One region of the Shewanella sp. 433 genome, then DNA from elsewhere that is predicted to be linked to it. Evidence: predicted binding sites of a transcription regulator. Region 1 holds the regulator's gene; each other region holds the start of a gene.
What was found. Region 1 encodes MetJ, which represses methionine synthesis genes. Its sites were predicted from a motif close to TAGACGTCTAGACGTCTA; they were not measured.
Positions count from the first base shown of each region.

Region 2: the regulator MetJ is predicted to act here: its motif matches at 5,841-5,858, upstream of metE (5-methyltetrahydropteroyltriglutamate--homocysteine S-methyltransferase).
Region 3: the regulator MetJ is predicted to act here: its motif matches at 5,154-5,171, upstream of metK (methionine adenosyltransferase).
Region 4: the regulator MetJ is predicted to act here: its motif matches at 2,493-2,510, upstream of serA (phosphoglycerate dehydrogenase).

Region 1 covers NZ_CM181703.1:3,841,326-3,849,168, reverse strand. Annotated here, with positions in the region: gene AC5YB1_RS17050 (DUF3373 domain-containing protein) at 1-279, opposite strand, end outside; gene AC5YB1_RS17045 (c-type cytochrome) at 329-658, opposite strand; gene traF (conjugal transfer protein TraF) at 1,273-2,259, shown strand; gene AC5YB1_RS17035 (sulfite exporter TauE/SafE family protein) at 2,315-3,043, opposite strand; gene metJ (met regulon transcriptional regulator MetJ) at 3,150-3,464, opposite strand; gene metB (cystathionine gamma-synthase) at 3,688-4,854, shown strand; gene AC5YB1_RS17020 (bifunctional aspartate kinase/homoserine dehydrogenase II) at 4,874-7,267, shown strand; gene metF (methylenetetrahydrofolate reductase) at 7,641-7,843, shown strand, end outside.
Region 2 covers NZ_CM181703.1:1,309,044-1,316,886, forward strand. Annotated here, with positions in the region: gene AC5YB1_RS05875 (cation:dicarboxylate symporter family transporter) at 1-310, opposite strand, end outside; cobalamin riboswitch at 663-879, shown strand; gene AC5YB1_RS05880 (TonB-dependent receptor) at 980-2,953, shown strand; gene AC5YB1_RS05885 (GDSL-type esterase/lipase family protein) at 3,170-3,781, shown strand; gene AC5YB1_RS05890 (HDOD domain-containing protein) at 4,037-4,765, shown strand; gene AC5YB1_RS05895 (LysR substrate-binding domain-containing protein) at 4,857-5,768, opposite strand; gene metE (5-methyltetrahydropteroyltriglutamate--homocysteine S-methyltransferase) at 5,973-7,843, shown strand, end outside.
Region 3 covers NZ_CM181703.1:1,160,518-1,168,360, reverse strand. Annotated here, with positions in the region: gene fba (class II fructose-bisphosphate aldolase) at 1-55, opposite strand, end outside; gene AC5YB1_RS05270 (phosphoglycerate kinase) at 235-1,410, opposite strand; gene epd (erythrose-4-phosphate dehydrogenase) at 1,535-2,554, opposite strand; gene tkt (transketolase) at 2,692-4,686, opposite strand; gene metK (methionine adenosyltransferase) at 5,215-6,369, shown strand; gene AC5YB1_RS05250 (flavin reductase family protein) at 6,469-7,101, opposite strand; gene AC5YB1_RS05245 (SDR family NAD(P)-dependent oxidoreductase) at 7,193-7,843, opposite strand, start outside.
Region 4 covers NZ_CM181703.1:929,839-937,681, reverse strand. Annotated here, with positions in the region: gene AC5YB1_RS04290 (NupC/NupG family nucleoside CNT transporter) at 1-615, opposite strand, end outside; gene AC5YB1_RS04285 (helix-turn-helix transcriptional regulator) at 1,011-1,673, opposite strand; gene AC5YB1_RS04280 (DUF2238 domain-containing protein) at 1,836-2,444, opposite strand; gene serA (phosphoglycerate dehydrogenase) at 2,611-3,840, shown strand; gene ygfZ (tRNA-modifying protein YgfZ) at 3,993-4,961, shown strand; gene AC5YB1_RS04265 (substrate-binding periplasmic protein) at 5,216-6,049, shown strand; gene AC5YB1_RS04260 (sulfite exporter TauE/SafE family protein) at 6,199-6,936, shown strand; gene AC5YB1_RS04255 (hypothetical protein) at 7,002-7,442, opposite strand; gene AC5YB1_RS04250 (DUF2999 family protein) at 7,614-7,843, shown strand, end outside.

The DNA of each region.
Region 1 (7,843 bases):
AAAATCATTGAAGTCAACTTTGATGGCAGGGTTCCAAGTGACATTTTGATAATGCAATGAATGAGCCTTGGTACGAAAATCTCCTGTGAGTTGGATTCTATCCAGTGCTGTGTGGCGCTCATTTTTGTCTACGCGGCTATTAATATCGTCAATTTCTTCTGATAGCTCAGCTAGTTGCTGTTTTAAGTCTGCCAGCTTTTGTTGTTCTTGAACGGCACTGTACGCGCCGCCAGAAAAGGCTAATGCATTGGCAATTAAAATCGATAGTAGTGTACGCATCTTTGTCTCTCCGTCGCGCGAGGTGCGCAGTAGATGGGCTTAGTGAGTCTTAACCGCAAGTCTGTGGTTGATCGGAATCTGCCGCATGGTCATAAAGAAACTGCTGAATATCCAAGCGGTCTTTTTCGGAGAGTTGCTCAAAAACCTCAGGCTTAACCTTGTGTTGATCACGTTTAAAATAGCGATCCCACTGGCTCATGGTTTTACTCATCGGAGTGATTTCACCGCCCGCATCGCCTTTGCTATGGCAGGCTTTACACTCTTTCTTGTAGAGGTGTTTACCTTTTTTCGGGTTACCGCCATCTACGGCATAAACTTGGGCGCCTAACGAGAATGTGAGCATGATGCACGTTGCAATTTTTACTATGTTTTTCATCATCTTTCCTTAATCACCACCCGTGGTGATTTTTTATTAAACAAAGCGGGTGTTTGTTGTTAAAAAGTTTACTAAAGGAGTCGAGATGTGAGTTTGAGGTTGATCACCTTTACAATAAAAATCTAATTGATAAAAATATCATTGATATTAATCTAATTGATGTGGTTTAAGTTTTTGTATTAAAAGCCTTTTATTGTTTGCTGTTTTTGCAGGGATGAGGTGTTGGCTATCAATTACTGGTGGAGGTGAATCACACTTTTGTAGTTAAACATCTGCTAAATAATGGCTGTAATGTTAATGAACTTGTTATCGCTAACGCTGTGATTGTCGTCGAAAGGGGGCGTTATTTTTGGGAAATACGTCGCGATGGGCAGTATTTTGATCTTATCAGCCATAGTGGATTATCGAGCATATTTACGCAGCAGAGGCTGGGGGAGTAAAGGTTAAATACGGGCTAAATATCAGTATTTTTACTTGCCATATCATCTAGCACTTAAGAAATGAACTATCTTTAACAATCGAGCGTACTAATCTTTCAACACGCTTAAAATGACCATTATTCGGAGGGGGGAGAAAAGGGAATGAAGTGCCTTAGCATAATAGTGTTAATCACGCTGATGAGTCTCACTAGGTTTTCCTTTGCCGAGCAGCAATATGATGGTGTACATAACTCTGCTTTAAACAGTTCACACGTTGCCGTAAGTCATCAACATGGAGATCTCTTCAATCATCCTGCCTTGTCAGTGTTAGATGCGACTAAAGAGGCGCGGGGGATTGCATCGCCGCAAGCAGAGAGAACCTCTGCGACACAAGGTACATCGATTGTCTTGCCGACGGTGCAGATGCCAATGACACTGTTTCATAAGACTTATATCGAGGCGGTAGGTGTTGCAGATGCGATTCAAAGCAATTTAGACCATTTTGATGTTAACAATCCTGCAAATGTTTCAGAGTTAGGCTCTCTCGGGGCGTTGGTGTCGGGGGGAGTGTCTGATGTTGGCGTTGTATTGAGTTTTCCTCTATCAATTGTCAACATGCCAATATCGGTTGGGCTCTCGCCCAAAATACAGCGTATCGACACTTACAATTATGTAGTTAATGCGAATAACGTGACTTTTGATAGTGGTAATGATTCCCCCTATCGTAATGATGATACGGTATTTAATCTTGATGTTGGTGTGGTAATTAAGCCTTTTAATGGGCTAACCGTTGGCTTGTCTGGACGCAATTTAATCGACCCAAAACAACAGAGTGTAGAGTCATTAGGGCGGCAATTTACTTATCGAGTTGAGCCTTTATATACTGCTGGGGTGGCTTATGATTGGGCTGCACTTACCCTAACAAGTGATATCGATTTGAATGCTCATCAAGGTTTCGATGAAGTGGTTAGTACACAATATTGGCGCTTCGCAGGGGAGCTAAAAACCACGGATTGGTTGGCGTTACGTGTGGGTTATCGCCACAATTTAAACAATACCGCAATCGACCTGTATTCGGTTGGTACAGGCTTTAGTATTGGTCGCACCTTTAATCTGGACTTAACCGGGCTGTTTGGCAGTGATGATGCCATTGGGGGCGTGATCCGAACCTCATATCATTTTTAGTGATTATCTTGTTTGCTGATTTTTATTCCCTTTTACGGACACCTATTTGAGGTCGTTACGTTAGTTCTATAATCGATTTTACCGCTAAGATCAGCGCACTTGTACTGCACAATATCAGGGTAAGGCGTTGGGTTTTTTGTTTGTCGATGCCGCCGACAATACGATTAGCAACTACAAAGCCTAGCAGGACCGATGGTAGCAATAGCATTGAAAGATACAGATGACGCAGTGTGAGTAATCCACTGAAAGCCAAAATGATTAAGGCGATCATTGAGCTAAAGATGAAGAAGGCTGACAAGGCTGCGCGAAACTGTTTGGCGTCTTTTCCCGAGAGTAAAATAGCCATTGGCGGTCCACCAATGGCAGCGATATTACCAAAGATCCCCGACAATATGCCCGCCATAAAAAGATTACTGCGATTTATGGGGAGACGTAGCTTGAATAGGCTCAGAACCACGGCTAGAGCCACAATGATTGCAATGGCTAATCCCAATACTGGTTGTGGTGCTAGCAATAATAAGGTTGCGCCTAATATTCCGCCAGGGATACGCCCCAGTAAAGCATATTGTAAGCCGTTAAATTCCAGTGCGCGCCTCTCTCTTAGCAGGGTGAGTAAGGCGATAGAAAAGCCCATCATAATGACAGGTGCGGGCACTAGGCTTGGGTCGACGAGATAGAGTAACGGCGAGGCGACAACGGCTAAGCCAAAACCGATCAGGCTTTGGGTTAGGGCGCCAATAAAGATGATCAGCGACGCTAGGCCAAGGATCATGGGATCAATCATAAGTTCAGGCACTATACCACCAGGGGTTGCAGTGTGTTTAGACGTGATAAAGAGGAGGGATCGCAGTGCGATCCCTCTTTAGCAAAACAGGATAGGTAAAGTCGATTTACTCGACGTCTTCCCATTCGATGCCCATCTCAGTCATCAGCTTTTTCACTTCGGCTGGAATACTGTCGGGTTTGTCTTTTGACAAGTCATCATCATGGGGTAAAGGTTGGCCAGTATAAGCATGCAAAAAAGCTTCACAAAGCAATTCGCTGTTTGTAGCGTGGCGTAAGTTATTCACCTGACGACGAGTGCGTTCGTCGGTTAAAATCTTAAGCACCTTGAGGGGAATAGAGACAGTGATTTTTTTCACTTGCTCATTCTTCTTACCATGTTCAGCATAGGGGCTGATATAATCGCCATTCCACTCAGTCATTGACTCACCTGTTAATTCTCAAATTCGGGGCAGATTTTATACCCTTACCGGGTACAGTCAAATTATTGCCTCTAATTTTTGTTAATTGCAAATAGATTTCTACATGTTTGGACGTCTAAACGTCTAAATATGTTGACGCTACCGCTTGCCTTAGGTACATTTAGACGTCCAGACATCTATAAAGTATAGATGACTGCCGCCGATTTAACTTTAGGAGTAAAAGATGACTGAGCGTAAATTAGCCACGGCAGCTGTGCGTGGGGGGATAGAATCCGATACCCAATATGGTGCCGTTGTACCGCCCATCTATTTGTCGACCAATTACTCCTTTGATGGCCATCAACAACCGAGAGATTTTGATTATAGCCGCTCGGGTAATCCGACTCGCTGTATTTTGGCTGACGCCATAGCGGAGCTGGAACGTGGGGCGGCAGGCATAGTGACATGCACTGGCATGGCGGCCATCACCTTAGTAACCAATTTACTGGGGCCCGATGATCTACTCGTGGTGCCGCACGATTGCTATGGCGGCAGCTATCGACTATTTACCCACCTCGCCAAGAAAGGGGCATTTAAACTGGCAGTGGTTGACCAAACGAATGCCGCTGCTTTGGCAGACGTTATTGCTCGCCAACCTAAAATGGTCTGGTTAGAAACCCCTTCGAACCCATTACTGCGCGTGGTTGATATCGCAGCGATTGCGAGCCAGAGCCATGAAGTGGGGGCGCTAGTGGTAGTCGATAACACCTTTTTATCGCCTATCTTGCAACAACCTCTGTTGCTCGGCGCTGACATAGTGATCCACTCAACGACTAAATATATCAACGGGCATAGCGATGTGGTCGGCGGCGCGGTTGTCGCTAAAGATGCTGAAGTGGGTGAGCTGTTACATTGGTGGTCTAATACCTTAGGGTTAACCGGCTCAGCCTTCGATAGCTATTTGACCCTACGCGGCTTAAGAACAATTGCGGTGAGAATGCGTCAGCATCAAGCCAACGCACAGCAGGTGTTGGCTTTGCTAACCCGTCATCGCGCCGTTGATAAGGTCTATTATCCTGGTTTGGCGGACCATCCAGGCCATGAGATCGCGTTAAAACAGCAAAAAGGTTTTGGTGCCATGCTCAGTTTTGAGTTAAAAGGTGGCGAAGCAGAGCTTATTGCCTTTTTAAATGCGTTAGAATACTTCTCTTTAGCCGAAAGCTTGGGTGGAGTAGAGAGCTTAGTGGCGGTTCCTGCTACCATGACCCACAGAGCGATGGAGCCAGCGGCTCGTTTAGAGGCAGGGGTGAAAGATACCCTTATTCGTTTATCTGTTGGGATTGAAGATGGTGACGATCTGGTGGCAGATATTCAAGCGGGTTTAGATGCGGCTATCGCGGTAAGTTGTTAAAGGTATTGAGGAGCAAAAAATGACACGATGTCATTTGCATAAATTTGGCGGTTCTAGTTTAGCGGATGCAGATTGTTACCGCCGTGTCGCTCATATATTACTCACCCATGGCCATAGCGATGATCTCATCGTGGTTTCTGCTGCGGGCAAGAGTACTAATTTTTTATATAAATTACTTGAGCTAACCGAGTCCGGTCTGTTGTGGCAAGAAGAGTTGCAAGTGTTGATCAGTTACCAGCAAAATCTGATCGAGCAACTGTTATCTAACGAACAGGCGCGCAGCTTGCGCGAGCGTCTATCGACCGATAAATCCCAACTCAGCACATTACTTTCTCTTGCCGATTTAACGGATTACCAACGCAATCAAGTGGTTAGTTTTGGCGAGCGCTGGTCATCGCGTTTACTTGCCGCGCTGCTGCGTGAATCAGGCGTCGGGGCAGTCGATGTGGATGCGCGCACTTTATTAGTGGCCGATGAAGGGGCGGTACCGCAAATTCGCATAGGGCAATCAAAGCAAAAAGTGCAGGCGATGCTGAATGCTCACCCTAATGAACGCCTAGTGATCACCGGTTTTATCTGTGCTAATGATAAGGGCGATACCCTGTTGCTGGGCCGTAATGGTTCAGACTTTAGCGCCACCTTGCTGGCCAGCCTCGCCAATATTGAACGGGTGACCATTTGGACCGATGTGGAAGGGGTGTTTAATGCCGATCCCAATCGCATTAACGATGCACGCCTGCTCAAAAGCATGTCATTAACCGAGGCTAATCGCTTAGCCCATCTTGGTTCGCCGGTACTGCATAACCGTACCTTACAGCCACTGTTTGACACTAACGTGAGCCTAGCGGTGCGCTCGAGTTATGCGCCCCATACCGATTTTACGCTTATTGCGCCTAAGAGCTTATCGGCTAGCGCGCCCGTCGTTACTAGTCTACCTAGCGTGTCGTTGTTTAGCTTAAGCTTTAATGCCGAGCTGCCTCAATTATTAGAGTGTTTTGCTAAGGCAGGACTGGCTCCCTTGGCCTACTGGTCATCGGCGTCTGGCCTTGCAGAGCTGGCCTTTACCCACGAGAGTGAAAAACAAGCGCGGGCGATATTTGAAGTCAATACTCAAGCACTGGGGATCGATGCATTAGAGGTGCGACAAGACTTAGGCTTAGTGGCGTTGGTCAGTGCCGATGCTGCACTTTATCGCCGGGGTTTTTCACGTCTATTAAGCCGCGATGCTCACCCATTGTGTAACGATGGCCTAAGTTTGGTCACTTTGGTCCCTAAGGGGCAGGTGAGCCTATTGACGCAAAAGGTACATCGTCGCTGCGCTGGCCCGCGTAAACGTATCGGAGTATTACTGCTGGGTATTGGTAATATTGGTGATGCGTGGATTGAGCTGTTTAAGCGGGCGAGACCGGTATTAAACAAGGAGCTTGAGGTCAGTCTCGAGTTGGTGGGATTACTGAGTTCCAAGCTGGCGCTATTAAGCGAGACCGATATCGATCTTAATCACTGGCAGCAGCAATTTAATGAGCAAGCAACCCCTTGGGATTACAGCCACCTGTTTGAACGATTACGCCATGTTGAATGTGATGAACTTATCGCGTTAGATATCAGTGCTAGCGCCGATTTAGCGTTGCAGTATCCAGCATTTTTTGCCCGTGGTATTCATATGGTTAGCGCCAATAAGCTGGCTGGCAGTGGGCCTTTACCTTTTTATCAAGAATTAAAACAGCAGCTGGATAATCGTCGACTTTTTTGGCGCTACAATGCCAGTTGTGGTGCGGGATTACCCGTGCAACATGCCCTAAATGATTTACATAACAGTGGCGACGCCATCGAAGCGGTGGGGGGGATTTTTTCCGGCACCTTATGCTGGTTGTTTGAACATTTCGATGGTACTAAACCCTTCTCTGAATTGGTGCTGCAGGCTAAGGCGCTTGGGCTGACAGAGCCCGATCCGCGTGACGATCTGTCGGGGCGAGATATGCAGCGTAAATTGCTTATCTTAGCGCGAGAGATAGGCCATGATATTGAGCTTGATGATATTGCGCTGCACTCTTTAGTGCCGCCGCATCTTGCGCAGCTCCCGTTGGCTGAATTTATCGAGCGTATCAGTGAGCTAGATGCTGAGATGCTACGTCAATATCAAGCGGCTGCGGAGCAAAATAAAGTGTTGCGCTATGTGGCTTCCTTGCAACACAGTGACGGTCAACTTGCAGCGCAGGTCGGGATTGAGTGGGTGGATCGCAACGATCCTTATGCTAACTTAACGCCCGGTGATAATGTGTTTGTGATTCGTAGTCACTTTTATCAAGATAATCCTTTGATTATTCGTGGTCCAGGTGCCGGCCGTGAAGTCACCGCTGCTGCGGTGCAATCGGATCTGGCGCAGATCTGCCGCGATCTATTGCAAGAGTAACCTCTTCTCAGACGTCATACCTTAAGCGGCCCAAGTTAGCACTTGGGCCGCTTTTTTTGTCGATAATGCCGCTATATAGTGCATCTAATACTTCATCTCAATGCCACATTATTCGCTTTTTCTTGGAAAATTTCTGTTATCCAGCCGGTAGTTATATCGGCAACACCTTGTCGGTAAGCAGGTAATACATTTTATGTAACAATGGCTTGATGCTCATGTCGCTCATGCTGTAATCGGTTTGTTGTAGAGGCGAATAGACTATTTTAATTTTGGTTAACTTTTACGCTTGACTTAGAACTGAGTTTCTCTAGTATGTAGACATATAGACGTCCAAACGTCTAAGTACTATCGTCGAACGTCTGAGGGAATAAAGATGGCTTTTCACCACGCGCAACATGCAAACTCATTAAACCAAAGCTTGTCTGAGCTTAATGGTGACATTAACGTCTCGTTTGAATTCTTCCCGCCAGCCACCCCTGAGATGGAACAGATCTTGTGGAACTCAATCAGGCGTCTCGAACCGTTAAAGCCTAAGTTTGTCTCGGTAACCTATGGCGCTAATTCCGGCGTACGTGA
Region 2 (7,843 bases), 1.5 Mb from region 1:
TTTCAACAAAAGGAAATGACAGCGGCATGAGGGCCACCAGCACTAAGCCCATAAGCCACAGCAGTAACATGATGACGCCAGCGCGGCTAAAAATTAAACTGGCGGTGGTGCGCTTCAGTTTGCCGATACCGCCAATGAGAGAAACCAAAATAAAGGGCAGCACCGTCATCTGCATTAACAGAATGACGCTGGTGCCAATATTACTGAGCCAGCCGACCGACTCGCCAAAAAACAAGCCCACGCCAAAGCCTATAAACATGGCCACTATCATCTGGGTGGAGCTTTGCATCGCGCGCAGTTTTGTTAGCACAGGTTGATTCCATTTGAGTAGTCGATAACGCCCGGCTAGATGACGACAATGACTGGTGGGTAAATAATCGCTTACTGGTTGTTTATTATAGGGTCTGTAGCAAGGGAGGATAAAGGGTTAACAGTGATTATTGTCAGTATGGTGATTTATTTGTGTTAAAAATTATCATTACTAACGTCAATGGCGAAACGACTTACTGTGTATGCAGATGTGAGCGGTGATTTGTATGACACTGACTTAACATGCTTTGTTAGACTTTTATCCGTTTAGACGTCTATAATGCCCGCGGTCTTGACGGCGATGCCACTTTGTATGGAATAACAGTTGTGCATTGCCGTTATAGGTAACCAAATTCGAGTCAATCTTTTGTGGTGCCCAGTTGCGTCAGTCGCAATGGGATAATCGGGAAGCCTGTGAAAATCTGGCACTGCCCCCGCAACGGTGAAAGGTGAAAGCTGGGTGCGCTTGCTATAACTAAGCGTTAAAAAAACTCAGTCTTGTCGTATCAACCGCAGTTTGGGTTTATACCTATCCTCAGTCCGGAGACCGGCCCTTAAGGTGATTTTGAGATTTCGGCGGGCAGATCTCGAAATGCGACCTCATATCGTCTATCCGGCGGCGTGAAGTCGTGACCTCTTGCCCCGTTTCCCTTTTAGGAGTTAAAGGTAAATGGGTACACAACCTACAGCTATCGCCCTGTTAATTGGCGGTTTATTTAGTTTTTCTGCGTTTTCAGTGACGGCGCAAAATGACCCCTCTGCGCAAATCAATATCGGTGAGACCATTACCGTTATTGGTCGCAATGTCAGTACCCCTCTCAATATTGCCGCTAACGTCAATGTGATTGATGCCGCGGCGATTGAGATGAGTGGCGCAACGAGTTTAACCGAAGTGTTACGCGGTCAAAGTGGTATACAGATTTCTGATTCAAACACCGGAGCCGTATTTGCACTGCGGGGCTTTAGTGCTAGCCAAGCGGCGAGTAATACCTTGATTTTGATTGATGGACGTCGATTGAACAATATTGATATTGCCGCCCCAAGCATCAGCGCTATTGCCCTTAATCAAGTTGAGCGCATCGAGATCATGTCCGGGAGTGCGGGGGTGTTATATGGCGATCAGGCGGTGGGTGGTGTGATTAACATCATCACCAAGGCGCCACAGGGCAGTGGTGGCAGCGTGCAGCTTTCTTGGGGCAGTTTTGATACCTATAAAGGTAACCTTGATGTGTCAGGGGCGATAAACGCTAATTGGCGTTTTTATGGTGCGGCCAGTTATAACCAAGGGGATAACTATCGCGACCATAACGCGAATGAAACCTCATCGTTATTAGGGCGCTTGCAGTATCAAGACGATGCGCAGCACTTTTTTGCCGAAAGCAGTTACTATGACAACCGTCGAGAATTGGCTGGTGCATTAACCCTTGAGCAGATTGAACAAGACCCACGCCAATCAAATGCCAGCGCCCCAGGGGCCTATGACAGTTATCTGCATGAGATGACCACGGCGCTGCGTTCGGGCTACCAGCGTCAACTCAATCAGCAGTGGGAGCTTGGGGCGGATATTAATTATGCCGACACCTTAATCACTGGCCTCAATAGCTGGGGCAGCAACCGCCGTGATACGCGCTCATTACTAGAGTTTAACCCTAAGGCGATTGCTAACTTTACCACTGGCAACGGGCCGTTAACCTTAGTGAGCGGGCTCGATTTAAGCCGTGGTGAGTCGGTGTTTAGTAGTGGCCGTGAAAACGTGCAAAAGCAGATCAGTGCCTATGTGCAAGCCACTGTGCCACTGACTCAAAGTGTCAGTTACATTGTGGGGGGGCGTTATGCCGAGGTGACCGACGATCTGCGCGATCCCAGCGCCTACGCTAACGGCATTGAGTTGGATCAAGATGCCCACGCATTTGAACTTGGGATTAACTATCGTCCTACCAACGCTCAGCGTTTTTACCTGCGCGCCGACGATAATTTCCGCTTTGCCAAGGTTGATGAGCAAGCTTATACCCCGGCCAATGTGAAGGGGCTCAAGCCGCAAACTGGCCGCTCTTATGAAGCGGGGTGGGACTGGACGCTAGCGCAGCAAACACTGCGAGTGAGTGCCTATCGTCTCGAACTAGAAGATGAAATAGTGTTCGACCCTAGCGCCGATACTCCAACTGGTGGCAGTTTCCCTGGTGCTAACGTGAACGCCGATGCATCACGTCGTTATGGCGTCAGTTTAGATTGGGATTGGCAAGTCATGCAGCAGGTGCTGCTGGGGCTTGAATATAACTACATTGATGCCGAATTTACCGATGGCGTTAATGAGGGTAAGTCACTCTCTTGGGTGGCGAAGCATTCGGGTCGTGGCTATATCAGTTACGATATCAGTGAACATGTGCAACTGTTTGTTGAAGGTCTGTATACGGGGGAGCGCTTTATTGAGGGCGACAATGCCAACGTTGATCCTAAGCTAGCGGATTACCTGCTCACCAATGTCGCGCTTAACTATACTCGCGGCGCATGGTTAGCCAGCTTGCGAGTCGATAACCTACTTGATGAAGAGTATGTTAGCGCAGGTTATTACAGTGCATGGGGCAACGGTTATTACTCGGGGACTGGCCGCGCGCTGCGTTTAACCGCGAGCTACCGCTTTTAAGCGGTAATGCGTGCACGCCAAGTGACTTAAAGTAAGATAAAGCCAATCAGGTTTGCTGATTGGCTTTTTTATGGCCGCAATTTTATCGTAAGTGTATGCTAGAGCTAGCATTACTCGTGAGGTTCAGGCTTAACAGCTCCTTAAATTGATTAAGCCAGACTTAATCATTACAGGTTAGTCTTGTGAGTGGCAAAGCGATAAACAAGGAGTTAAAAGATGAAATTAAAATGGCTACTCTTGGGTATCGCCATCGTGTTGCTGGCCTGGCTACTGCCTCAAAAGGGCGAGACGTTAGCAACATTACCGCAGCATGGGCGTATTTTGGCCTTTGGCGACAGCCTCACCCAAGGCGTAGGCGCCAGTGCCGGAGCCGATTATCCCAGTGTTCTGGCTAACTTAACCGGCCTTGAGGTGGTTAATGCGGGAATTTCTGGCGAAACCAGCGGCGAAGGGGCGCAGCGATTTGCACAGGTGTTAGATGCCACTCAACCTCATTTAGTGTTATTGCTGCAAGGCGGCAACGATTTTTTACGTAATATGAGTGAGCATCAAGTTGAGCTAAATTTAGCGCAAATGATTGAGCAAGCCCAGCAGCGTGATATTGCCATTGTTTTAATTGCTGTGCCTCAAAAAGGGATTTGGCTGACACCTGCTAGTCTCTACAAGCGTTTAAGTGAGCAATATGGCTTACTCCTTATTGAAGACAAACTGGCAGAATTACTTAAATCGAGCGAGCTAAAATCTGATGCGATTCATCTCAATAATGCCGGTTATCGTCAGTTGGCTGTGCATCTGCATCAGCGTTTACAACAGGCCGGAGCTATTTAACGGCTTCAGGCATAATATGGCTGGGCGGATGTTGCGCTAAATAAGTGGGATATTTAGATTCACTTTTTACTCGCTGCTGCTATTTTGTTCAGCGAGTTCATCATTTATGACCCAGTTAACAAGCTTAATTGATTTATTTATATTAAAGTTTGAATTTGTGGCAAATCGACTTGACCGCAGCGGGCGTTTTATGGGTAAATCCGACGGTAACAATTGGCGATTTGCCACAACGATTAATCAGGTTAATAATTTCTCATGACAGATCTTGAGCATCAAGTATTCACTCAAGTGCGTGCGATTATCGGCAATGAAGAGCAGGTCATTGGTCGCCGTGGTATTCTTATCCCGTTAAAAAAAGCCATTATTGCCGACGGTGATATTCGTAATGTGATTGATATTGTCTCATCCGATCCTGCACTGGCAGCTCACATGCTGTATCGCAGTAATGCGGCTGCGGCCCCCTGTGTTGCTGCCATTAAAAATCGCTCCCTCAAAGATGCCTTGGTCCGTTTAGGCCAAATTAACATTTATCGTTACGCATTTACTTTCTATCTCAAAGAGCGCCTCGATGAGTTACCTCCGTTGTATAAAAAGTTGGTGACAGGTTACTGGACACTTACCGAAAGCATTGCGGCAGAATCGGTTGATAGCTTACACCAAATGGAAGGGGTGAATATTGACCCTGATGAAGTGCAAACTTTGGCGCTGTTTAGCGTGTTTGGCGAAATTGTCGCCTTAAGCGCCTTTGCTTATTTAAATGCCGAGTCGGAACAGTCTCTACCCCTGTCTATCATTAAATCGATCATTGATAATCATAAACAGACCCTCACCCTCGATGCTTTTGAGTCACTCGATTTAGATGAGGAATTACGTCAAGAGTTTATGATCGCGCACAACTTACGTCAGACACGTAACAGTGACTCACCCGGCCTGATTTTACGCCGAGTATTAGCGATGCGTAATCAGTTGCTTAAGCCACTCTAATCATTCTCAGTTGTAAACCATCAGCTCTAAAAATCTGTTTTTTTTAGTAAAAAATAGGTTTTTAGTGTCTAAATGGGCATCGTCATATCAGCTAAGCCATTATTGCATCTTCTTGTTTTACCATCCCTTCGTTAGCCACTAACTGCAACCAGTGTTGCGCCACTCTAGTTTTGCTACTGCTGCGGCGATAGGCCCCAAATAGCGGGCGCTTTAAGCCGTCGCGGCCTAATGGTAGCGCGCTAAGTGACAAGCCGTGGGCTTGGTTAATCGACCATGTGGGGAGGGCGGAGACGCCATCTTTACAGGCGATGCGTTGCAGTAGCATGGAGGTGAGATCGCATCGGATTTGTTTAGCGATAGGCACGCCCGCAGGCTCCATAAAATGGCGATAAATGTCTAAACGTTCGGGCGGCACAGGGTAGGTGAGCAAGGTATGCTGAGCTAAATGAGCTGGGCTGACAAAGGGCTGCGTTGCTAGGGGATGATCGGCGGCGCAGATAAGTTTTACTTCAAAATCAAATAAGTGTTGGTAGGTAATATCATGATCTGGAATAGGATCTGACGTCAGTACCACATCCAATTGCCCCTGCTTGAGTGCCGTTAGCGAATCAAATAGGTGCCGGCTCGATAGCTCTAAATTACTGTGGGGAAAACTGGCATTAAACTCAGAGATCACCGGCATTAGCCAGCGAAAACAGCTGTGGCATTCAATCCCCACAAACAGATCGGTATTGTCACTATTGAGACCATTTTTAAGCTCAAGTTCGGTCTCTGTCACCTTAGGTAATATCTCTTCGGCCAGATGCAGTAGTCGTGCTCCCTCCTGAGTAAACGACAGCGGTTTGCTCTTACGGATAAAGATGGCTGAGTTAATTCGAGTTTCCAGCTCTTTGATTTGATGGGATAAAGCCGATTGGGTGACAAAGCGTTTCTCAGCAGCCCCAGCAAGACTGCCACTTTCCTTGAGTGCAACTAATGTGCGTAAATGCCTAAGCTCTATCATTTTTACCTCAGATGAATCTTGCTCATGTTGGGGTTGAAATCAATTCCATTGCGAACCAACAGATTAACACAATAAACTTCTAGACGTCCAGACGCCTGTTTTGCTTGTGGCGTATTTATGGTTAATCAAGCTTGAGTTGTGATGTCGGAGCAGGGGCATCACACGTTGGCTTATCTCATTTAGAAGGGTATCAGTATGCAAACTATCAAGATCGCGTCATTAGGTTTTCCTCGAATTGGGCGTCAGCGTGAACTTAAATTTGCGTTAGAGCAATATTGGCGCCAAGAGATCACGCCAGCGGCGCTGCATGAGGTGGCCAACACTTTACGGCAAACTCATTGGCAGTGGCAGGCCGATGCGGGAGTGAGTTTGCTGCCAGTTGGTGACTTTGCCTACTACGATCAGGTGCTTACCTTAAGCGCCACCATTAATGCCATTCCAGCTCGCCATCGTGATGGCGACAAGGTGGATTTAGATACCCTATTTAGAATGGCACGAGGGCGCGCCCCAACAGGTGCGGCCAGCAGCGCCTCGCAAATGAAAAAGTATTTTAATAGTAATTATCACTATATCGTGCCCGAGCTGAGTCAAAATCAAACGTTCAGTATTGCCTATGAACAGTTATTTGATGAGGTGGAGCTGGCCAAAGCCTTGGGTCATCAGGTGAAACCTGTGTTGCTTGGGCCACTGTCTTACCTCTACTTGGCAAAATGCGAGGGGCAAGCATTTGATAAGTTGAGTTTGTTACCCCAATTGATTGAGGTTTATCAGGCGATCCTTGCTCGCTTTAAAGCCCAAGGGGTGACATGGGTACAGCTTGATGAACCCATCTTAGCATTGGAGTTAACGCCTGAGTGGCAAGCGCCCTTCACCGCAACCTATGCCTCATTGAGCCAGGTGCAGGTTAAGCTGTTTCTGGCCAGCTATTATGGCTCGGTGGCACATCACCATGGGCTCATTGCGAATTTAGCTGTGGCGGGGATTCATCTGGATTTAGTCAGTGCGCCAGAGCAGTTGTCGTTGTTTGCGGGCAGTTTACAGCCCGAGCAAATATTGAGCCTAGGGGTGATTAACGGTCGTAATGTCTGGGCGGCCGAGTTAGATAAGATTGCCGCAGATATTGCCCCTGTGGTGGCCGATTTAGGCAAGCAGATCTGGTTAGCGCCGTCTTGCTCGTTACTGCATAGCCCGGTGGATCTTGATGTGGAAACCGAGCTTGATACAGCGCTGCGTCAGCAGCTCAGTTTTGCCAAACAAAAACTCAATGAGCTTAGCCAGTTGCGTACTCTATTAATCGAGCCAGCCTCAGAGGCTGCTCTGGCCACAGCCCAGCGTTGCCGCGCGCGCCGCGAGGCCAGACAGCAGGCGGCTAATTCGCAAGTGAATGAGCGCGTCGCTGCCTTAACCACTGGCGATTTTGAGCGCCAAAGCCGTTTTGCCCAGCGGCAAGTATTACAGCAACAGTGTCTGCGCTTGCCTTTGCTGCCGACCACGACCATAGGCTCGTTTCCACAAACCCCAGCCATACGAGGACTGCGCAGTCGTTGGCGTAAAGGTGAGTTGACCGAAGCGGCGTATATTGCCCAGTTGCAAGGTGTTACTCGCGACACCATACAAAGGCAGTTGAAACTGGGGATCGATGTGTTGGTCCATGGTGAAGCTGAACGTAACGACATGGTGGAATACTTTGGTGAACAGTTAGATGGCGTCGGTTTTACCCAATTTGGTTGGGTGCAAAGTTACGGCTCTCGTTGTGTTAAACCGCCCTTGATTTATGGTGATGTCTCACGGCCTAAGCCGATGACATTAGATTGGGCCACCTACGCCCAATCGTTGACTGACAAACCCGTAAAAGGGATGCTGACTGGCCCGGTTACCATCTTGCATTGGTCATTTGCCCGCGAAGATATTAGCCGCGAGGTGATCGCGAACCAATTGGCCTTGGCCATCCGTGATGAAGTGGTTGATCTGCAAAACGCGGGGATTAAGATTATCCAGATCGATGAGCCGGCATTTCGTGAAGGGTTGCCGCTGAAACAATCACAGTGGCAAACCTACTTAGATTGGGCTGTAAA
Region 3 (7,843 bases), 1.4 Mb from region 1:
CATAGTTATGTTCAGCGGCATGGTCTAACAGTTGACGTAGGGAAATTAAGGCCATTTTTTTACTCCAATAATAGGGTGTAAGTTAACGTGTTAATTAACCATTAACTTAGTCACCGAGGTCACTATCGTTTGGACAGATTTTTATACTAACGATGGCAGCCACATCCTGCAGCTGCACATCGTCAGCGGTTTTTTTTATAATATGAATGATTCGTGTTACTTATTCTGTAACCCTTATTCGCCGCGGCTCTCTAACATCGCCACAGCAGGCAGCTCTTTACCTTCGAGAAACTCTAAGAAGGCGCCGCCACCGGTTGAGATATAAGATACTTTATCGGCAATACCGTACTTGTCGACCGCAGCAAGCGTGTCACCACCGCCCGCAATAGAGAAAGCAGATGACTCGGCAATCGCCTGTGCAATTCGCTTAGTGCCTTCGCCAAATTGGTCAAATTCAAATACGCCTACCGGGCCATTCCAGACGATGGTACCGGCATTTTTTAGGATCTCAGCTAGGGCTTCGGCGCTGTCGGGGCCGATATCAAAGATCATGTCATCACTGGTGACCGCATCCACCGCTTTGAGTGTGGCCGTCGCTGTTGGGCTAAACTCGCTAGCCACCACCACATCCGTGGGCACAGGGATATCAGCGCCGCGACTTTGTGCATTAGCAACAAGGCGCTTGGCTTCATCGATAAGGTCCGCCTCATACAGTGACTTGCCCACTTCATGACCGGCCGCTGCGATAAAGGTATTGGCAATACCGCCACCTACCACTAACTGATCAACTATGCCTGATAGGCTTTCAAGCACTGTCAGCTTGGTTGACACTTTAGAGCCACCGACAATCGCTACCAATGGGCGCGCAGGGTTGTCCATCGCCTTACCTAATGCTTCTAACTCTCCTGCTAATAGCGGACCTGCGCAGGCAATAGGCGCATAAAGACCGACACCATGGGTAGACGCTTGGGCGCGATGAGCTGTGCCAAACGCATCCATCACATAGACATCACACAAGGCGGCAAGCTTTTTAGATAGCGCTGCATCATTTTTCTTTTCGCCAAGGTTAAAGCGCACGTTTTCAAAAACGACCACTTCACCCACGTTAGCCTCAACACCGTCAAGGTAGTCGGTCGCTAGGCGCACAGGGCAATCGAGTGCTTTAGCAAGGTAATCGACCACAGGCTGCAGAGAGAACTCGCTGTTGTACTCGCCTTCTGTTGGGCGCCCTAGGTGAGACATCACCATGACCGCCGCACCTTTTGCTAATGCCAACTTGATGGTTGGCAGTGAAGCACGCAAACGCGCATCACTGGTCACCACGCCATTACTGACCGGAACATTTAAATCTTCACGGATCAGCACGCGCTTCCCTTGTAGATCCAACGCTGACATATTGATAATCGTCATTTTACGTTTCCTTAAGTTCAAAAGTTAAAAGATAAAAGTTAATACAAAACCGGTTCATGCTGTGGCTAATTAGGGACGTTCCACCTAGATTAACACTCAGCGGCTAAGCCTACTGTAGGCTTATTTACTGCGCCCTTACGGCGTTAATCATCTCTAAACTGGTGTCGAGCATACGGTTGGCAAAACCCCACTCATTATCACACCACAATAATAGTTTGACTAAATGGCCATCACTCACCCGAGTTTGGGTGCCATCGACAATCGATGAGCGCGGATCATGGTTAAAATCACATGACACCAATGGCGCATTAGTATAGCCCACCACTCCTTGATAGGAGCCATTAGCCGCTTGTGCCAGCACTTGGTTAACTGTGTCGATATCGACGCGCTTGTCTATGGTCACCGATAAATCGATGGCGGTGACATTGATAGTGGGCACGCGCACCGATATGGCCTCAAATTTATCTTTCATTTGTGGCAAGATGCGCTCGATACCCCGTGCCAGTTTAGTATCGACCGGAATGATCGACTGCCCCGCCGCGCGGGTTCGTCTTAAGTCGTCGTGATAGGCGTCGATCACCTGCTGATCGTTCATCGCCGAATGGATAGTGGTTATCGCGCCACTCTTAACCTTAAAGGCTCTATCGAGCACCTCAATAATGGGCACTAGGCAGTTGGTGGTACAAGACGCATTAGAGATGATGGAGTGATGGGCCTGTAGCGTATCGTGGTTAACCCCATAAACTATGGTGGCATCGACATCACTCGATGATGGATGGCTAATCAGCACTTGTTTGGCCCCTGCTTGCAGGTGCGCCTCACAGGCTTGCCTATCGATTAAGGCACCAGTGGCCTCATACACGATATCGATATCCAGCTCAGCCCAAGGCAATTGGCTGGCATCGCGTTGATGCAATAACTGAATACGGTCATCACCCACCGTCATAATATTATCGACCAATGACGTCGGGGTTTGAAAGCGACCATGAGTGGTATCGTATTGGGTTAAGTGAAGCATGGCTTCAGGTTTAGCCAGTTCATTAATGGCGACAATTTGAATGCGGTCGCGCTTGCCCGACTCGTACAGGGCACGAAGAATTGAACGACCAATACGGCCATATCCATTGATAGCAACTTTGATCATTAAGCGCCTTGACTCCTCACTCTATCCCTGCTCGCATACTGTTGATGCGACAACGGCTTACCTGATATCAACACCAGATAAGCCGTCCCATCTGGCGTGAGCCACTAAGCTGCTCACGCCTCGACTCACACTAACGCTTAAAACAAGTCGTTAACGGTCGCCACTACGTTATCAACGGTGAAGCCGAAGTATTTCATGAGTTCGCCGCCTGGCGCTGACTCACCGAAGGTGGTCATGCCCACGACTGCGCCGTCGAAACCAACATACTTATGCCAGAAATCAACGTGAGCCGCTTCGATAGCAACACGCTTAGTTACAGCGCGTGGCAATACCGACTCTTTGTAGGCCGCATCTTGTGCATCAAACGCATTGGTCGATGGCATAGAAACCACACGAATCTGCTTACCTTGCTCAGTTAATGCAGCGGCAGAGTCCAGTGCCAGTTGCACTTCGCTACCTGTAGCAATCAAAATGACATCAGGTGTACCAGCACAATCACGCAGCACATAACCACCTTTCACCACGTTAGCCAACTGCTCATCGGTACGGGCTTGAGCGGGTAGGTTTTGACGGCTAAAGATAAGCGATGTTGGTGCATCACGGCGCTCGATAGCATTCTTCCATGAGACTGCCGTTTCGGCCGCATCACATGGACGCCATACCATCATGTTAGGAGTCATACGCAGGTTAGCGAGCTGCTCAACAGGTTGGTGAGTTGGGCCATCTTCACCCTGACCGATAGAGTCATGGGTGTAAACGAAGATGTTTTGAATACCCATCAGTGCCGACATACGTACCGCATTACGGGCGTATTCCATAAACATCATGAAGGTTGCGCCGTAGTTGATGAAACCACCATGCAGAGACACACCGTTCATGATGCCGCTCATACCAAATTCACGTACACCATAATAGATGTAGTTACCGGCAGCATCGTCTTGAATGCCTTTAGAACCAGACCAAAGCGTCAAGTTAGAACCGGCAAGGTCAGCTGAGCCACCAAGGAGTTCTGGCAACATAGCGCCAAAAGCACCAATGGCATTTTGTGACGCTTTACGGCTAGCAATGCCTTCGCCTTTCTCTTGGCATTCTTTAATGAAGGCTTGTGCTTTCGCTTCGAAATCGGCTGGCAATTCACCATCGATCACGCGGCGCTTATATTCGGCAGCCAATTCTGGGAACGCAGCTTCATACGCGGCCAGTTTTTCATTCCAAGCCGATTCGTTGCTTGCGCCCACGTCTTTAGCATCCCAACCCGCATAAACGTTTTCTGGGATATCAAATGGCGCGTGTTCCCAACCAAGGAATTCACGGGCAGCGGCGATTTCAGCATCGCCTAGTGGCGCGCCGTGACAGTCGTGGCTGCCAGACTTGTTAGGAGAACCAAAGCCAATAACGGTTTTACAGCAGATCATGGTTGGCTTGTCAGTGACTGACTTAGCTTCTTCTATTGCGCTGCTAATCGCTTCGCTGTCATGGCCGTCCACATCGGCAATCACATGCCAGCCATAGGCTTCAAAACGCTTAGGTGTATCGTCGGTGAACCAGCCTTCAACATGACCGTCGATAGAGATACCGTTGTCATCCCAAAATGCAATCAGCTTGCCTAGACCTAAGGTGCCCGCCAATGAACAAGCTTCGTGTGAGATGCCTTCCATCAAACAACCATCACCTAAGAAACAGTAGGTAAAGTGGTCGACAATATCGTGACCTGGACGGTTAAACTGCGCCGCCAGGGTTTTTTCCGCAATCGCCATACCAACCGCGTTACTGATACCCGCGCCTAGTGGCCCTGTGGTGGTTTCAACACCTGGGGTGTATCCGTATTCTGGGTGACCAGGGGTTTTAGAGTGAAGCTGGCGGAAGTTTTGCAGTTCTTCGATGGGAAGTGCGTAACCAGTAAGGTGCAGCAGAGAGTAAATCAGCATCGAGCCATGACCGTTAGATAAGATGAAACGGTCGCGGTCAACCCAGTTTGGGTTAGTCGGGTTGTGCTTAAGGAAGTCATTCCAAAGCACTTCAGCGATATCTGCCATTCCCATTGGGGCACCTGGGTGACCTGAGTTGGCTTTTTGAACGGCATCCATACTTAACACACGGATAGCGTTTGCGAGTTCTTTACGAGATGACATGCTCTCTCCTGCTTATTATTGGGGATTTTGCGGGCAATTGTGGACGCATATTTTCCCCTACTAGGCGGTGGGACGCAAATAAAATTCGCCAAATTGCCCAGATTAACCCGATCTAAGCAGTAGAACCCGTATATGTAGGCTTAAGGAGTCGTGACCATGTGTCAACTTAAGCCCATTGCTCCATGATATTAACCTAGTAATAACACCTCACCGCCACATTGAGATCAAATGGCTAACGCCGCCTCATCACTCTTAGGGTCTTATGTGGTAATTGAGTGGCAATATGACAAAAAATCATCCCCAGAGACTCGGAGATTAAATCATCACTAAAAGATAATTAGGTGATGAATTACAATTTGTTAGCTACATTTAGGCACCCGTGTCGGTCTGGGAATGCTGCGATTTACTGCGCTTTACCCCACAATTTTTATCGAAAGGGGTGTTATCTAGCGTGATTTCCACTAAAATAGCCGTCTAGATGTAGATACTTCTACAGAATCAAATTGTTTACAGACGAGATTTTCCATTATGGCAAAGCACTTGTTTACCTCTGAGTCGGTCTCAGAAGGTCATCCAGATAAAATCGCCGATCAAATTTCTGATGCGGTACTCGACGCGATCTTAGAGCAAGATCCTAAGGCGCGCGTGGCATGTGAAACTTACGTTAAAACCGGCATGGTATTGGTAGGCGGTGAAGTGACCACCTCGGCTTGGGTTGATATCGAAGAGATCACCCGTAAGACCGTGCGTGAAATTGGCTATACCCACTCAGATATGGGCTTTGATGCCGATTCTTGTGCCGTACTTAATGCCATCGGTAAACAGTCGCCCGATATCAATCAAGGTGTTGATCGCGCCGATCCTAAAGAGCAAGGCGCTGGCGACCAAGGATTAATGTTTGGTTACGCCAACAACGAAACCGACGTATTGATGCCAGCCCCGATCACTTACTCGCATAAGTTGGTTAAGCGTCAATCGGAAGTGCGTAAAGACAATACCCTACCTTGGTTACGTCCAGATGCGAAAAGTCAGGTCACTTTTGCCTATAACAGCGATGGCAGCATTGCTGGTATCGATGCGGTAGTCCTGTCTACTCAACACTGTGACAGCGTAAGCCAGCCAGATCTGATTGAAGGCGTGATGGAAACCATCATTAAGCCTGTGCTGCCCGCTAAGTGGTTAACCAAAGATACTAAGTACTTCATCAACCCAACAGGCCGTTTTGTGATTGGTGGTCCTGTCGGCGATTGTGGTCTAACGGGTCGTAAAATTATCGTCGATACTTACGGCGGAATGGCGCGTCACGGTGGTGGGGCTTTCTCTGGTAAGGATCCATCGAAAGTTGACCGCAGTGCAGCATACGCGGCGCGTTATGTGGCCAAGAACATCGTTGCCGCTGGCCTTGCCGATCGCTGTGAGATCCAAGTGTCTTACGCTATCGGTGTCGCTGAGCCTACCTCTATCAGTGTTGAAACTTTCGGTACCGGTAAAGTGTCTGAAGAGGTGTTGATTAAGCTGGTTCGTCAGCATTTCGACCTGCGCCCATACGGCCTAACCGAAATGTTAGATTTGGCTCGCCCAATCTATCAAGCCACTGCGGCTTACGGTCACTTTGGTCGTAACGAGTTCCCTTGGGAGCGCACCGATAAAGCCGACGCCCTTCGCGCCGACGCTAAGCTATAATCGCAGCAAGCTTATAAAAAAACCGCCAATATGGCGGTTTTTTTGTGGCTGTTTTTGGTAGCAGTCTTTGTGACTGAATCTTGTCACAGCCTGCGCACATTAATCGATGATAACCGATGGTTTATCTGGCTTAGCATAGCTCAGCCGCCCCAACCGCTCGGTCGTATGATAGCAATCGAGACCCGATACGCAGACGGTATTTAAGCTTTCAATGTCAATACTGCCGTCGGGCTTAAGCGCCACATCATCGAGCCAAATATCGGTAATTCGGCCTATCACTAACAGAGTTTGGTTTAGTTCGATAGTTTGATAACTTTCTAACTTCACGGCATATTTTAATCGACTCTCGGTCACAAAGGGCGCCACCACTTGTGGTTGATGCATTGGGGTCAGCCCCACCGCGCTAAATTCACACTGACCACTGTCGTAGCGCGCCGAAGTTTGATGTGCCTGCTGCCAAATATCGCTATTCACCTGATTAATGGTGTAACTGCCGGTGGCAATAATATTGGCTAAGGTGTCTCGCTGCACTGTGTCTGGACGACTAATAAACCCCACCAGCGCGGGATCGGCGCCTAAATGAAATACTGAACTAATGATGGCCAAATTAGTGCGCCCCAAAGTGTCTTGGGTACCTATCAGGTTAGCACTTTTAAACCCCGACAAACTATTGATTAACTGCGCGCGATAACGGCGTTCTAATTGGCTTAATGAGTCATGACTAATATGCATTACAGAATATCTTCCTTGGCTATTTAGATTGGTGGTTTAGCTTGATGAACGACAAAAATGGGGGGCAATACAACCCTATGCAATGACAGACTCACCATGATATCGCCTTGCCATCCCAATCGATAAAATAGGCGTGCGACGATGGCGCAAGCCCAGTGCTAACCTTAAGCAGACGCTGGCTGACAAATTCGGTGGTAAAGAGTTTCTCTTTAGCGACATTGTGTTGAAATGGTTTGGATAGTTCGGTGTCGGTTGTCCCTGGGTGAAACGCCAACAAGGCAACATTTTTAGCCCGTCTGGCATACTCCACCGCCGCCGTTTGCAGCAACATATTCAGCGCGGCTTTTGAGGCGCGGTAGCTATACCAACCGCCTAAACGATTGTCGCTAATACTCGCGATGCGGGCGCTCAGCACAGTCACCACGCAGGGCGTTTGACCTTTCACCAACGGCAATAAATGCTTGAGCCAAAGCATGGGGATAACACTATTAATATGAAACAGAGTTTGCATCGACTCGGCGCTTATCTCCTCTAGACGTTTCTCTGGACTCAGGCCCGCTTGATGCAGCACGCCGTTAAAAATGTACACCCGAGTGACCCGCACCTGACCGCTCATCAGCGTTGCGATTACCCCTGCGATGGCACTATCGCTATTGTCACAGCGGTAATACTCAAGGCTATGATGACCGCTGTGGTGACGGCTTGGGGAGTGAATCGCCTCGCCACGGCCATGATGCTTAGG
Region 4 (7,843 bases), 1.2 Mb from region 1:
AGCAGGCGCCGTCATAAAGGCAGCAGTGAGCACATATTTGACATCAACCCCCATTTGGATATAACCAATCATGGTGCCACCAGCGACAGAAGCAAGGCCACCGGTCATCACAGCAAACAGCTCTGAGCGAGTCATACGCTTCACAAATGGACGCACCATAGAAGGCGCTTCAATGGGGCCGACGAAGATATTGGCGGTAGCCGACAACGACTCGGCGCGACTGCTGCCCAGCAGCTTAGATAAACCACCACCAATGAGGCCAATCACCAACTGCATGATGCCGAGATAGTAGAGCACGGCAATCAGTGAGCTGATAAACACCACAATGCAGAGCACATTAATAACGAAGATAAAGCCCACACCGAATTTGGCCAGATCGCCAAACACAAAGGTTAAGCCTTCGTTACCATAGTTAATCACGTGCATCACGCCATTTGAGGCGCTATCGAGTATGCTTTGACCAATAGGGGCGTACATCACAAACGCGCCAAAAGCGACTTGGAACGCTAGCGCACCCAGTACGGTACGAGGGTTAATGGCACGGCGGTGTTCTGAAAATAATACCGCCAAGCCCATTAAGGCGAGCATCCCCAACAAACTGATGAAAACTTCCATACATTTTTTACCAATAATTTTATTATGTGGTAGCAGTGTATCGAGCTATTTCAGTGTGACAAGCACCCTTCACCATAGAAAAAAACATTATCAAAAATAGGCGGCATTGATAACTAAAGACCGCGAAAAATGCGACCTTTCACCAGCAAACTTAAAACAAGCTGAAAACCAAACCAACACAAAGAAAACAAAAAAGGATCAGGTGAAACTCAAAAACAAACAATTACGCAGCAATCTACGCTACGTTAACGCGGCTCTACGCCTCAGTAATTAGCGTCAAATGACGATCTAAAAACTCCATTTTGGTAAATTTATTACGTTACTTAGCTGCTTTTTAGACCACACACGACTAACATGCTTAACAGAGTAATAAGCAAGGCAGCAATTATCACTGATCAACACAACTCAAAATAGGCGGCGTTCACCTGCAACCAACGCAATAATTCGACCCGATTACGCGACTGGGTCTTACGAAAAATCGATGAAATATGGGCTTTCACTGTGTGTTCGCTGATAAATAGGTGGGTAGCGATCTCTTTATTGCGGGCTCCGCTGGAGACCAGTTCGATGATGGTGCGTTCACGCCCAGTGAGTTGTTGCAAAACGCTAATCGCCTCTTGCTGTAAAGATGGTTGGCCATGTTGAGGAGGAATAAAACGCCGCAATACTTTTGCCAGTAGCCCCTTGTCATACCACAACTGATGTTGCAGTAATTCATGTAGGCCGCTAAGTTGCACTTCTTGGCTATCGTCGCTAAACAGTAGCCCTTGTACGCCTAGTAACAAGGCCGCTTCGGTATTTATCCTGTTACGATTTACCCGATACAATGCCAGCGGCACATAAGGCAGTAAGCGCGGCACGATAAGAGGGATGCCCTGCTTATCGACCGCCGCACCTTGCTGGGCAATAAAATAGAAACTCTGGCATTGCGGATCCGGTTCAAGCTCATCGACCTGACGTGCAATACGTACTCTTAACCCCAGAGACTGTGCCCAAATGGCCAGCTCGCATGGGCTAGATAACTGATGCCAAAAGACTAGCTCGTCAATGTTGCTCATCAAATCCTCCTTGATTTAAATTTCGCCAATTCATACCGAGCAAACAATCATCTATTGCATGCATCGATGAAGTACAGCGGTTAACCACCACAGTTTTCGCTACCGTTTTCGCTACCGTTTTCGCTACCTTAGTGCAGCCCCGACCTAATGGCTCACTTCGGCTTAACCTGTGGTTTTAAGCTGTTGCAGCAGGCGATTATGCCAAGATGACAACAGTAACACACTGACTATCGCGCCTAATAGCGCCATCGCCATATCTGACTGGGTATCCCACACATAACCCTGAGTTCCAAGGAAGGCTTCGGCGTTTTCACCCGACAAGACCGCCACCCACCATTCGATAAGCTCATAAAATGCCGATAAGGCCAACGCAAAACAGCAGACTAAGAAGCCACACCAAGCCCCGGGCTTTAATACTTGATTACGCAGCAACACTTCTCTGGCCAACAAGGCTGGAATAAACCCTTGGGCAAAATGGCCGACTTTGTCATAATTATTGCGTTCACTTCCCATCAACTCGGCAACCCAGTCGAACAGCGGAACTTCGGCATAAGTGTAATGGCCGCCCACCATTAAAATCACCGCATGGATCAGAATCAAACCGTAAGCCAATGATGTTAATGGGAAGCGCTTACGCGTAAAATACAATACCGGCAGCGCGATCAGTGCTGGCAACACTTCTAAAAACCAGGTAAAGGTATCTTTGGGCTCAATCGCCGACCAGATGAAGACGGCGAAAAAAATCGTGAGCCAGATAATACTTTTATGCAAAATTGGAACTCCTTAGATGATATTGTTTTAATATCGAAATAATGACTTTAGCCATCTAGCCCTCCACACTGATTAAAAATAGTGCTATTTTGAGAGAGCTTTAGCTGTCAACAATCAAATAATTACCAAATATATAGCAACAACCGATAAAGAGGGTACTCAAATCATGGCGAAACACTCGCTAGACAAGGATAAAATTAAGATCCTACTGTTGGAAGGCGTCCATCAATCTGCGGTAGATGTGTTCAAACGCGCCGGCTACAGCAACATTGAATACCATAAGGCATCATTAGGAGAAGAGGAGTTATTGGCCTCGATTAAAGATGCGCATTTCGTCGGTATTCGCTCCCGTACCCAACTGACCGAAACCGTACTGAAGCACGCTGATAAATTAGTCAGCATTGGTTGCTTCTGTATCGGAACCAATCAAGTTGATCTCGCCACGGCCGAAAAACTGGGGATCCCGGTTTTTAACGCGCCTTTCTCTAACACGCGCAGCGTCGCGGAGTTGGTACTGGGTGAGATCATCATGCTATTACGTGGCATTCCACAGCGTAATGCGATTGCCCACCGTGGCGGCTGGCTTAAAAGCGCCGCGGGCAGCTATGAAGCCCGTGGTAAAACCTTAGGCGTTATCGGCTACGGCCACATTGGTACTCAGCTGGGCATTTTGGCCGAGACCTTAGGTATGCGCGTGGTATTCTTCGATATCGAAGATAAATTGCCACTGGGTAATGCACAGCAAATCCACTCACTTGAGCAGCTATTAGCGCTGGCCGATGTAGTGAGCCTGCATGTGCCAGAAACCCCACAGACCAAAGATATGATCGCCGAAGCAGAGCTTGCTTGTATGCGCCAAGGCAGCATATTGATCAACGCCTCGCGCGGCACGGTTGTCGATATTGATGCCCTAGCTCAAGCAATTCGTAGCGAGCGCCTTGCGGGAGCGGCTATCGACGTGTTCCCGGTTGAACCTAAATCGAATGATGATGAGTTTATCAGCCCACTGCGCGGTTTAGACAATGTGTTGTTAACCCCACACGTTGGCGGTAGCACCCAAGAAGCGCAAGAGAATATCGGCATCGAAGTGGCTGGCAAACTGGCCAAGTACTCTGATAACGGTTCAACCATGACCGCAGTTAACTTCCCTGAAGTATCGCTGGCTCAGCACAAAGATGCATCACGTCTGCTGCACATTCACCATAACCGTCCTGGTATCTTAATCAAGATTAACCAAGCTTTTGCAGAAAAAGGCATCAACATCGCCGCCCAATACCTGCAAACCACGGCTGAAATTGGTTACGTGGTAATGGAAGTGAACTCAGATCAAGCCGACGAAGCCCTCGAAGAGATGAAGGCAATTGAAGGCACCATCAGAGCACGCTTACTGCACTGATAGCCTTGAGTAACGCACTCAAATGAATAAAGCCCTATGATCAACATCATGGGGCTTTATTGTTTAGCGCAAGTTTCACTTAACCACCTTTGCGCCAACGATGATTAACGGTACAATCGTGGCTCTAATTCGTTTATTTCTTGGACTATCTCATGACAGTGTCAACTTCTCAGCCAACCTGGCCTTTAAACGGACAATCCCCAGAGCTGTTTTTTTCGCATCTTAATCACCTAGGCTTAATTGCCGTTACGGGTGAGCAAGGCCGCAGCTTTATCCACGGCCAAGTCACCACAGATATTAGCTCGCTGGGCGCTGAACAATGGCGCTGGGGAGCTCACTGCGATCCAAAAGGTAAGATGCTGGCCAGCTTCAGAACCTTCACCATGGCTGATGCCTTGATCATGATGATGCCTCGCGACACCTTGGCGATGGATCTGCCGCAACTGCAAAAATATGCGGTTTTTAGTAAGGCGGATCTGAGTGATGCTAGTGCAGACTGGCTACTGCTTGGTGTCAGCGGCGAGCAAGCCACTGACTGGTTAAGCCAGCAATTTGGCGCGTTAAATAGCGAACTGACCCCAATCGATAATGGCGTGATTTTACATGATGCAGGCCGTCATATTGTCGTGCTAAAGCAGAGCGCAGCCGACACATTGCTAAGCCAGTTGCCGCAAGCCGTGTATGATGCCAGTGCATGGCAAGCGCTCGAAATCGCCGCGGGTTACCCCAACCTTGGCGCCGCACATCAAGGGCAATTTGTGCCACAAATGTGTAATCTGCAGGCCATCGACGGCATCAGCTTTAATAAAGGCTGTTACATGGGGCAAGAAACCATCGCCCGCATGAAATACCGTGGCGGTAATAAGCGTGCCTTGTATATTGTCAGTGGCACGGTATCTAGCCCATTAACGGCCGACAGCCAGCTTGAAATCGCCCTTGAAGATGCGCTTTATCGCCGCGCCGGCACCATTATTGAGTGGGTACAACGCGGCCAAGAGGTGCTAATGACGGCGGTATTGGCTAACGATACCCAGCTCGATGCCAAGTTACGTATCGCAGGCGATGAAGCCTCACAACTGATCTTGCAAGCACTTCCTTATTCGCTAGAAGAAGCCGAATAATTGCGAATGTCACTCAGTATAAAGATCAAAAAGGCGCATTAAGCGCCTTTTTTGTATCGGTTAAATCCAAGCGCTCACTGCCGCAGGCCTTAAAGCTCCTACTCTCGCCACTGTGGAGCCATGGGCATTAGCCCATAACACAGCATAGTGAATATCAACGCCCAAATGATAAAGCGCCGCCTTAGTGTTAGCTCTGTCACATTCGGTGCAAAAAGTTGGGCGAGAGTAATACGCCTCTACTACAATCCGCGGCCATGATGACAGTGACAGCGCTTGACGACTCACTCTCATTTAACCTCAGTGAGTGGAGTCTGTACATCATGCGTATCAGTGATATTAAGGCCGTTGCCACAGCACTTAGCTTATGGACAGCATCAGTCTCTGCCGATACGCCGCTATCATTAGCCACCTTGAGTATGCCGCCGCTTGAATACCAAGAGGACGGTGTGGTTAAAGGGATCGCTAGCGACATAGTTAACACAGTCTTTGCCCGCATGGGGATCACCACCGACACCCAGCTCTACCCGTTTGCACGCGCCATGAAAATGGTCGAGCAGCAAAAAGTCGATGCCATTTTTTCTATCGTCAGTACACCGCAACGACAAACCCTGCTGACCTTTAGTGGCGAAAGTCTTATCGACGATGTGACGAGCTTATTTGTGAGGCATGATGCCGACATTGAGTTTAATGGCGACCTCAGCAGCCTCACTCACTACCGTTTTGGCGTACTGCGCGCTGCGCACTATGGCAAACGCTGGCAACAAGCCCTACACAGCGGTGTGATTACCAAGGTCGAGCGGGTGTCCGATCAGCGGCAAAATATCTTAAAACTCACCCATCATCGCATCGATATTATCATCGGGCCGCGGCTGTCGATATTGCATGAGCTTAATGTGTTGGGATTACAGCAGCAGGTGAAGATACTGCCTGTGCCAATAGAGGTGGTACCAACCTATCTTGCCTTTGCCAAAGGCAGAGTGCCATTGGCGATTCAATTGCAATTTACTGAGCAGCTGCGTCAACTCAAACAAGAAGACCAGTACCAGCGGATCATCGATAGCTATATCATAACTGCCCCAGCGCGCTAACCCCATCAGCACCTCGCATCGCCCATTAGATGCGCCATTCAATGCTCGCTCTCAAGCCAATGACTCAATTGACGCCAGAGTAAAAAATCCGTTGTGAAAGCTTCATTCAATGGCACTATAGACGGCCGATGGCATATCAAGGAGCGAACGTGTTAACAGACCCATTATTTTGGCTCGTTGCGATACCCGCCGTATTAATGACCGGCATCTCAAAATCTGGCTTTGCCGGCGGCGCGGGCGGACTGACGGTGCCGTTAATGGCCTTGGTAGTGAGCCCAGTGGCGGCCACGGCGGTGATGCTGCCACTGTTAATCTATATGGATATTTTGAGCGTTCGTTCGTGGTGGGGTAAACATAATGCTCGGCAGCTATCCATTTTACTGCCCGCGGCTATTGTCGGCATTGTCGTTGGCTATCTGCTGTTTGACCATTTAAACGAGCAATACCTGCGCCGTATTTTAGGCGGTATATCGCTGGGGTTTGGGCTGTATGGCTTGCTGCTCAGCGGCCGTTTTGCGCATAAACCGTCTGCCTTTATTGGTCGAATCTGTGGCACCATCGCCGGCTTTACCAGCTTTGTCGCCCACGCTGGCGGGCCACCGTTAAACGCCTATCTGCTGCCGCAGCGCTTAGTGAAAAACCAATACCTCGCCACGGCGGTAATGTTTTTTGCCGTGGTCAATGGGGTCAAGTTAATCCCTTATAGCCTGCTTGGACAAATCAACTTAACGAATTTGTGGGTGTCTATGCTGCTAGCTCCTATTGCTTGGCTAGGGGTGAAATTGGGATTACGCCTGCAACACAAGATCAGTGAACACCTATTTAAACAGATCATTTTAACCTTGATGGTGTTAGTCGGTGTGCGCCTGCTGTGGAGCACCTTGTAGGGCTAACCCACGGTGAACATCAGCATAGGCAAGTTAACGGCCCAACCCACGCATTAACGCAGAGGTTAATCGCCCAATAGATCCCGCAGTTGCTGCTCGGCAAGCTCAACGGCGCTCATTGGCTTATCTTCAGGCTTATCTTTAAGTTGCTCTTTAGGACGATCTTCTGACTTAGTGGGGATGGTCAACTCATCATTTAACAGCGCATCCAGTTGTGCCTGCGCCCGCGCCTTGGCGTTATCACTATCACTCTGGGCTGCACTTTGCTCAGCGGCGCAGGCCGTTATCGGCTTAAAATAATCGCAAAAATTGGCCCGCTCACGATCCGACAACCACTCGGCGCGCTCCTCACTGCACTCGCCTCGGCCGGCATCGCGAAAGAACACGCACATCTTACACACGTGCTGATCGGCATGACACGCCAAACACTCTTCACGCCGCGACATAGGTAGAATCACCGCCGTTAACGGCTGCTTGCATCGCCAACAGATAAATTGCTCAGACATGGTTACACCTTACTCATGCTACAGATTGAAAACATCACCCACTGCCAGCATAGAATCGACGCCGCAGCATTGCAACCTAAGCCTTAGGCTCCTTGCCCTATTCCACTATGCCTGCCGATATGTGATAAAATTAGCGCCTGTTTATTTTTACACTTACACAAAGGCAGCAGCATGAACCCAATTATTGCCATTTTAAAAGAACACAATGTTAGTGACGAAAAGATCAATGAGCTGTTTCAGACCTTGACCGAAAACCCACTCATGGCGATGGGCACCATAGGTCAGCTAGGTATCGCCCCCGAAAAGCTACAGCAGTTGATGGCGCTGGTGATGCAAAATCCCGCCTTGATCAAAGAAGCCGTAGACGAGCTAGGGCTCGACTTCACTAAAGTTGAAGCGGC